DNA from 2 places in the Synechococcus sp. CBW1006 genome. Region 1 is predicted to be linked to the other one. Evidence: riboswitches for the same ligand, from Rfam matches in the RefSeq annotation. Region 1 holds a riboswitch; the other holds the start of a gene.
What was found. A riboswitch is a leader RNA that binds a small molecule or an ion and turns the genes downstream of it on or off. The one in region 1 is predicted to bind cobalamin.
Positions count from the first base shown of each region.

Region 1 (4,372 bases):
AGCACCCCCACCCGGGAAGCGATCACCGCGGGCAGGGCGTCGAGTGCCCAGAACAGATCGCCGGAGCCGGTGGGTTGCACCGCCACATGGGCCACCGTGGCGACGGGCAGCACGGTCTGGCCTCCCTGCCAGAGCCCCAGCCCGCCCCGCAGCATCGGCACCACCAGCACCGGCACCGAGGCATCCACCACCGTGCCTTCGGTCGAGGCCAGGTCGGTCTGGACGGTCACCCGCTGATGGGGCAACCAGTCGCGCAGGGCTTCGTAGGTGAGCCAGCGTCCCAGCTCGGCCATGCCGGTGGCAAAGAGGGCGGGCGGGGTCTGGGCATCGCGCAGCAACGTGAGCCAGTGGCCGATCAGGGGATGGGGTGGCACCACCACCCGCAGGGACATGCTCATGAACAGGAGGCCGTTGCCAGGGGTGCTCGCGCTGGCGAACCCCTTGGCATAACTTGAAGGGCCACCGTACCCGCGCCGTGATGCTCCGCCGTTGTCTGCGGTTCCTGGCCCGTTGTGGCGGCTGGATGCTCAGCAGGAAGGCCCCACTCGCTCTGCTGCTGAGCACGTCCGTGCTGCTCGCCGGACCCGCCTGGCTCGGCGGAGCCCTTCCAGCTGGGGCGATCACGGCGCCGGAGCTGCGCGGCCAACGGTCCGTCCAGGACCTGCAACCGGACATGCACGGCCGCGACCTGAAGCAGCAGGAATTTCTCAAGGCCGAGCTGCAGGGCTACGACCTCAGCGACACCGATCTGCGGGGTGCCGTGTTCAATTCCAGCAACCTGCGCGGCGCCAATCTGCAGGGGGCCGACCTGGGCGATGTGGTGGCCTACGCCAGTCGGTTTGATGGTGCCGATCTCCGGGACGCCCGGCTGCGCAACGCCATGCTGATGCAGAGCCGCTTCCGCGATGCCGAGATCAGCGGCGCCGATTTCAGCGATGCGGTGCTCGATCTGACCGAACAGAAGGCCCTCTGCAAGCGAGCCAGCGGCTCCAATCCAGTCACAGGCGTCAGCACAGCCGAAAGCCTGGGTTGCCGCTGAGCAAACCAAGCCGAGGCCAGTCGAGCTACGGCCAACCAGACCGAAGCCGACCAAGCCCAGGTGAGACGAATCCCTTGATGCGTTGGATTGCCATGGCGACCGCTGCAAAGCCCGCTGCTTGTCTGACCGCATAGATTCGAGCTCCGGTTTCGGAGGGGAACAGCCTCCGGAGGTAACGGGGAAAGTCCGGTGAAAATCCGGCGCTGTCCCGCAGCTGTGATGGCTCCAGTCCTGGAGCCCAGCCAGAACGCCCACCGGTTGCTCTCTAGATCCCGGCGCGGACCGGACCCCTGCATGTCTTTCCCTGGTTCCCAGGAGGGCTCCGGCCCCCTCTGGCTTCGCACGCCACAGTCCCCGGAATCTGTTGCCCCAGTCCGACGTCTTCGCTCCAGTCTCCTGCCGCTCTGTGGCCTGCCGATCCTTCTGCTGGCTGGTCTGTTGCTGTCGGGGCCGGCACAGGCGCACCATGCCATGGAGCTGATGGGGCTGAAGCCCACGCCGATCCATGGACTGATCAGCGGCCTGGCCCATCCGCTTCTGGGTCCCGACCATCTGCTCTTCCTGCTGGCCCTGTCGCTGGTGGGGCTGCAGCAGCGTGCCACCTGGATGGTGGCCCTGCTGGCCACCGGTCTGGGTGGCAGTGCTCTGGGGCTGGCCTTGCCCAACCTGCCCGGAGCCGAAGCAGCCGTGGCGTTCACCCTCACCCTGGTGGGCCTGGTTCTGCTCGACAGGCTGCCCCGATGGGTTCTGGTGCCTGCCTTTGCCTTGCATGGCTACGTGCTGAGTGATGCCGTTCTGGGTTGGACGGCCGGTCCGACCGGCAGCTATCTGATCGGCCTGATGCTCAGTCAGATGGCTCTGCTGCTGGTGTCGCTCTGGGCGATGCGCCGTGCCGCTGCCAGCCTCACCCCGACCCGCCAGCGCCTGATTGCGGCCGGGCTGATCGGCTGCGGTGGCGCCTGGGCCTGGTCGAGCCTGGTGGGCTGAACCCAACCATGGCCCCCTTGAATTCCCGCCTTCCAGTCACGGTGGTGACCGGCTTTCTTGGCGCCGGCAAGACCACCCTGCTGCGCCATCTGCTTCTGAACAGCGGTCAGCGTCTCGCCGTTCTCGTTAACGAATTCGGTGATGTGGGCATCGATGGATCGCTGCTGCGCGATTGCGGCTTCTGCCCGGAAGAGGAAGCCGAAGGCCGGTTGGTGGAACTGACCAACGGCTGCCTCTGCTGCACCGTGCAGGACGACTTCCTGCCCACCATGACGCGGCTGCTGGAGCGCTCGGACCAGCTCGACGGCATCGTCGTCGAAACCAGTGGCCTCGCCCTGCCGGCTCCGTTGGTGGATGCCTTCCGCTGGCCTGAGATCCGCACCCGCACGCGGGTCCATGCCGTGGTCACCGTGGTGGATGGTGAAGCGCTGGCGGCTGGCCATGTGGTGGCGGATCCGGCTGTGCTGGAGGCGCAACGCCTGGCGGATCCGAGCCTGGATCACGCCACGGCGATCGAGGACCTGTTCGAAGACCAGCTCGAGGCGGCGGATCTGGTGCTGATCAGCCGAGCCGATCGCATCAGCCCAGACGATCTCGATCGCCTGCGCCAGCAGCTCCATCCACACCTGCGCAGCGCCACGGCCGTTCTGCCGATGCAGCGGGGTGACATCAGCCCGGAGCTGGTGCTGCAGCTCCGCCGGCCAGACGAGGCTGACGCTCATCAGCACGGCGAGCACCTCGACGACGACCACGACCACCATCCCGACGACCACGATCAACACCACGACCACGCCCACGTGGCGATGGGATCGGCGGTGTTGCGCCTGGCCGGCGACTGGTCGCGTCAGCAGGTGGAGCCAGCCATCGCTGAGCTGATCCAGCGCCAGGGGCTGATCCGGCTCAAGGGTTGGTTGTGGCATCAGGGCCGTCCACGCCCCCTGCAGATTCAGGCCGTGGGTCCGCGTCTGGAGTGCTGGTACGAAACCGCCCCCTCCAGCCAGCTGGCCGGCGAGCCTGGGCTTGAACTGGTGGCCCTGGGGCTGGGTCTCGACGCGGAGGCCTGCAAGGTCTGCCTGCTCGATGCACTCGACTCTGCCCCTGCACCTTGACGGTGATTCAGTCGAGGGGGATATCACCTCGGGCGCAGAGTCCATCCCAGCAGAGGGAAGCATCGGCGCTCCAGGTGCTCTCCACCTCGCGCCAGCCTCCAGCGGCCTGGTCCTGGCGCATGCGCACGCTGCCGGATCCGTCGTGCTGGAAGTCGTAGCGGCGCTCACCCACCTGCAGCTGCCAGCGCTCACCGATGCTCATCACCGTCATCGCGCAGGGTTGCCAGGGCCCATCGGCCAGGCGGCAATCAAGACTCACGATCGGAGAGCTGGAGCTTGGTTCCGGATCGGAGCCGCCAGGATCCGACTGGGCCGGCAGTGCAGCGATCGGTCCAAGCAACAGCGCCAGCATCACCACCGGTTGCCACAGATCCAGCGATGGAGACACGGGCAGCACGGCGGGGCAGCTGGTACCCCTTCAAGCTGACTACCGCGGCTGTCAAGGGGGCGATAGGCTGCCAAGATTTAACAAATCTCCGACAGCCCCGGTGCCCCTCTACAGCGCTCGCGTTCAGGTGTCCCTGCGCCCCTCGGTGCTCGATCCGGCCGGCGAAGCCACCCGGGCCGCCGCTGCCCGCCTGGGGGTCGATGGGGTGACGCGGTTGCGGATCGGCAAGGCGATCGAACTGGAGCTGGAGGCGCCCGACCGCGCCACGGCCCAGGCCCAGGCTGAACTGCTCAGCGATCGGCTGCTGGCCAACCCGGTGATCGAAAACTGGACCCTCGACCTGCAGGAGCTCGGTTGATCCAGGCGGCTCCAAAGCGCTTCGGACCAGGCTCGGCTTCACCCACTCGCAGTACCCGCACCCCACTTCCCCCTCATGACCATCGGCATCGTGGTGTTCCCCGGTTCCAACTGCGACCGGGATGTGCGCTGGGCCATGGAGGGCTGCCTGGGTCGCTCCACCCGTTTCCTCTGGCATGAGGAGCGCGATCTCGCCGGGCTGGAGGCGGTGGTGCTGCCCGGAGGCTTCAGCTATGGCGACTACCTGCGCTGTGGCGCCATCGCCCGGTTCGCGCCGGTGCTGCAGGAGGTGCTTGCCTTCGCGGAGCGGGGCGGACCGGTGCTGGGCATCTGCAATGGCTTTCAGGTGTTGACGGAACTGGGCCTGCTGCCTGGGGCGCTCACCCGCAACGAGAAGCTGCACTTCCTCTGTGAACCCAGCCGCCTGGAGGTGCAACCGGGTCACTGCCGCTGGCTCGGCGGCTATGGAGCCGGTGAGAGCATCACCCTGCC
Region 1 is NZ_CP060396.1:3,163,243-3,167,614, forward strand. Features, by position in the region: gene upp (uracil phosphoribosyltransferase) at 1-398, opposite strand, end outside; gene H8F26_RS15435 (pentapeptide repeat-containing protein) at 524-1,039, shown strand; cobalamin riboswitch at 1,167-1,313, shown strand; gene H8F26_RS15440 (HupE/UreJ family protein) at 1,478-2,026, shown strand; gene cobW (cobalamin biosynthesis protein CobW) at 2,035-3,135, shown strand; gene H8F26_RS15450 (hypothetical protein) at 3,143-3,532, opposite strand; gene purS (phosphoribosylformylglycinamidine synthase subunit PurS) at 3,624-3,881, shown strand; gene purQ (phosphoribosylformylglycinamidine synthase subunit PurQ) at 3,957-4,372, shown strand, end outside.

Region 2 (4,372 bases), 690 kb from region 1:
GACAACCACCAGTTCAGCGGCCAGGAGCAGGTCGATCTGGGCCATGGGACGGAAGGTCTCCGCGAAAGAACGACTCAAGCCTCAACCGCCTCTCGAGATTTGGATCATTTCTCCTGCGAAGAAGCAGTAGAGGTGCGCACATCCGTCATCAAGACCATCCGCGGGTTCGGCCGAGACCCTGTCCCACAGAAGGGATGCCAGAGGCGTACAGCATGGGGAGCGACCAGGGCGGCAGCGAAACGGGGGGCGCGCTGGCGTTGTCGGTGTGTGGGTCTGTGAACCTTCCGGGAAGGCGCAGCCCATAGCCTCCGGCCCAAGAACCCAGGACTGCCAAGCCCTCACGCCAGGATTATGCAGCATGCGCATAGTTCTGCAGCCTGATTCGCTTTGGGGCTGGGTGCCGCAGGAGGCAGGATTGACCCTGACTGGCCAGCCGTATGGTTTCCCTACCCCCCACCTCTGATTTTCCGCCTGATCCCGAGCCCCTGAGCCGGGAGGATCTCAACAGCGTCTACCTCGAGCTGCGCAACTCCTATAAGAGCTTGATGATCAGCCGCGGGCAGTACAGAAGCCGCTCGATCAAGGCGCGCGATGAAACCGCCACGCTCAGGCAGAACTTGCTGGATCTCGCTGCCCGGGAAGCTTCCGTGCGCAGCGACATCTATCAGATGCTGGAAATCGTCACGGCGATTGCCGGAGATCTGGAAGATGCGGGTGATGACATCGTCAATGAATTCGGCCGCTACAAGCTCGGCCGCAAGAACTTTCAAGGCGGTTCCTTTCTCGGTGGCCTGGTGCAGGCGGTGATCCGCTTCATCAACCGCTGGACCCACACCAAGGAGCGGGTGGTGCAACTGGATCAGAAGCGCCAGGAGTTCATCGAGAAGACCAAGGATCTACCCCCACCGAGCCTTGGAGGCAATGGCCACAACGGCCCCGTGAATCAGCCGGAGCCGACCCCACTCGCCAAGGTGGAGATCGTGGACAGCGCAGCGGTCCAGCAGGTCCGGGAGGCCAAGGCTGATGGGACAACTCACTGACACCCTGCGGGCCACGTTGCGGGACCTGGCCCAGTCTGACGCCCGCCTCTACCGCGGGCTGCAGCAGGAGCTGGGCGACACACCCCAGGCCACCAGCCAGCCACCACCGGTGCTGGAAGGGGACGCCCCTGCCAGTCGGGAGGAGCTGGAGCGTCTCTCGATCAAGGTGCTCTGGGAGTTGTGCAAACAGCGGGGTATCAAGGGCCTCAGCAGGGGCCCGGTGTCGAAACAGGTGGAATCCCTGCTCAGTCACCCCGATGGACCGCCCCTGCGCAGCGCCCTCCCCGTCAAGGCCGCCAAGGGCAGCAAGAGCGGTGCCGGTGCGGGCAAGCCGGGGACCAAGGCAGCTTCCGCAGAGCTGCAGGTCTTCGAGCAACGACTCGATCGGCTGGAGCAACTGGTGCTGCTGATCGCCCAGCAGGTAGGGGTGCCCCCGGAGGCAATCGAGCGGCTGTTGCCGCCGGCGGCTTCGGAAGCCTGAGACAGCGAGGAAGCCCAGCGGGCCTGGGGGCGCTTGATTCGCTATTTGCGAATGCCACATAGCCCCTGAGGCCTTGGCCCGCTCACCCTCCAATCCCCAGCTTGTGCTGCGTCCGCAGGATCTGGTGGTGCTGCTGCGCCTGGCCCTGGATCCAGGCCCCGCGCCTACCGATGCGGCCCTCGGCGCCGAGCTGGGCCTGACGGCTTCGGAGACCCATCAGATGAATGGGTGCCGCAGAGGCACCACCTTCATGGCTTCGGCCCCTCGACCAGCCCCTGGAACATCACCAAGGCATCGACGTAACCCAACTGCTTGTGGCGAAACGCCCCTGGCAGGGTTCCCACCAGCTGAAAGCCGTTGCGCCGCCAGCAACGGATGCCGGCGCTGTTGGTGCTCACCACCAGGTTGAACTGCATCGCCCGGAACCCCAGCCGCCGAGCCAGCTGCAGGGAGTGCTGGCAGAGGCGGCTGCCGATTCCCTGGCGGCGGCAGTGCACCGACACCACGTAGCCCGCGTTGGCGACATGGGCGCCGAGGCGCAGGGAGTTGGGCCGGAGGTAGTACGTGCCCAGCACGGCCCCGGCCACATCCACCGCCACCATCACCGCCTTGCTCTGCCCGACCCACGCCACCTGGGCCTCTTCTTCTGTGATGCCTGGGTCGTGGGGGAAGGTTTCACCAGCGCGGAACACCGGCTCCAGCAGGGCCCACACCCCAGGCCAGTCGGCCGCCGCATAGGGGCGGATCTTCAGGGGCGAGGAGAGCGCAGCCAGGGAAGGGGGATCCAGGGGATGGTGATCCTCGTCCCCCTCCAGCTGGTGAACCAACCCGCCTTTCCGATCAGCGCATCAGCAAGCCGATCGGCCCCAGGGCTGCCACCCCGCCGCAGACAGCCAGCAGCACGCACACGCCACGGGTCCAGGCCAAGGGCAGACGCCGCAGCGCCAGGAAGCTGCCGCCGCTCACCAGCACTGAGCCACTGAAGGCCCCCAGCCACCAGAGCAGGGCGGAGCCGTCGGCCGGAGCTTCCAGGCCGTGCAGCATGGCGTGTACCGCCACCGCTGCGGCCACCAGGGCGGCGCAGGCCCCCAGCTGGGGGCTCTGCTGCGAGCGGAGACTGCGCAGCACCAGCACGGCCACCGCCGTAATCGCCAGAGCTGCGAGGAATTCCTGGGCCGGCAGGGTGCCGCCCATCGCTCCAAACACACCACCGCCGATCGCCCCAGCCAGAGCCCAGAGCAGCAGCTGCGCAGAAATGCAGGAGGCGGCGGCCCCGACGCCGACCAGCAGCAGCAGGTGATCGACACCGCTGATCGGGTGCAGGAAGCCGGCGGCGATGCCGCCGTGGGCGATGCCATGGGCCTGGGCGGGCTGATCCAGCAGCAATGCCAGTGCTGAGGCCGCGCCAAACAGGGCCAGAGATCGGGCAGAAGCAGAAAGGGTCATGATGGAATCCGGTCCGCGCCGGCGAAGAAGGGGCTCAACACGGCGAGCGTTCTGGCTGAGAGGGCCATGGCCCCCATCACAGCTGCGGGACAGCGCCGGACTCGGCTCAGGAGAACCCTGCGCCCCACCGGACTTTCCTCGTTGCCTCCAGGGAGTGACCCACTGGAACCGTGATCTCCATTGTGGGTCCGGCTGGCTGCAGAGGCATCACTGTGGGTGGCGGACCAGCCAACCGAACATCAGCAACGAGGCGGCGGTGATCCAGCTGCCGCCCACCCGCAGGCCGATCGCCAGCCAGCGCGGATGCGGCGGTGCCAGAGCCTGCGCAAGCAGCAGGCTCAACACCGCGATCGCCACGGTCTCCCCCAGCAGGGCCGCCAGCGCTCCTGAATGACCGGCCAGGGCCGATCCCGCGACCAGGGCGAACAGCCCCGCCAGGCCAGCAGCGAGGGGCAGCAGCTGCGCCTGCCGCAGCCGCAGACCGAGGGCCACCAGCAAACCCAGGGCCGCCAACAGGCCTGTGCAGACGACGGCCAGCAGCAGGGGCGATGGCAGGCGCAGGCCGATCAGGCCCCCCAGCAGCCAGGCCAGCGGCAGCAGCAAGGGCAGGCGATCGCTGCAGGGCTGGCGGGCCTGCACGCCCAGCAGCACCAGGGCGATCACCAGCAGCAGCTCGGTGGGCTCCAGAAGCAGCCGCGCCATGCCATCACCCCAGGGCCCGAAGCCGGTGGGGGTGAGATGGGCGAGGAGCGCGATCACGTGAGGGCCTGCTCCAGGAACCACAGCCCCACCAGCGCCACCACCCCACCGGCCCCTTGCACAAAGCGCCGACCACCGGGCCAGCGGCGCGTTTCTCCCAGCAGGATCCCGAGCAGATGCAGCAGCCCCGTGGCGATCACAAAGGCCAGGCTGTAGAGCAGGGCGTTGCTGCCGGCCGGCAGTTCCTCGCCATGGGCATGGCCGTGAAACACCGCGAAGGCGGAAACGATCAGCGCCGCCAGCCACAGGGGCGGTCGGAGCTCGAAAAGCACCATCAGCCCCATCACCAGACCCGAGACGGCGATGCCGATCTCCACCCCCGGAATCGGAATGCCCAGTAGACCGAGCAGCCCCCTAGGGCCATCACCATCGGGAAGGCCACCGGCAGCACCCACAGGGCCGGTGGGCCGAGCACCGCACCCCAGAGGCCCACGGCCACCATCGCCACCACGTGATCGAGGCCCGAGATGGGGTGAAGCAAGCCGGCCACGAAACCACCACCGGGGTGTGCATCGGCATGGGCCCAGACAGACATCGGCACCAGGGCCAGGGCGACCCCGGCCAGCCAGGCCCATGGCCAGGTGGTTCGCGCCATTGATCTCAGGCCGTTGCCTTCCATCCTCAATCGGCTGACGGTCACCGAGGA
Region 2 is NZ_CP060396.1:2,475,128-2,479,499, forward strand. Features, by position in the region: gene H8F26_RS11955 (hypothetical protein) at 1-78, opposite strand, end outside; gene H8F26_RS11960 (hypothetical protein) at 438-1,040, shown strand; gene H8F26_RS11965 (hypothetical protein) at 1,024-1,521, shown strand; gene H8F26_RS19915 (hypothetical protein) at 1,604-1,738, opposite strand; gene H8F26_RS11970 (GNAT family N-acetyltransferase) at 1,770-2,348, opposite strand; gene H8F26_RS11975 (HupE/UreJ family protein) at 2,362-2,967, opposite strand; cobalamin riboswitch at 2,991-3,155, opposite strand; gene H8F26_RS11980 (phosphoglycerate kinase) at 3,175-3,726, opposite strand; partial or broken gene H8F26_RS20175 (HupE/UreJ family protein) at 3,723-4,345, opposite strand.
Region 2: linked by a shared signal. The riboswitch ahead of H8F26_RS11975 (HupE/UreJ family protein) and the one ahead of H8F26_RS15440 (HupE/UreJ family protein) in region 1 are both predicted to bind cobalamin.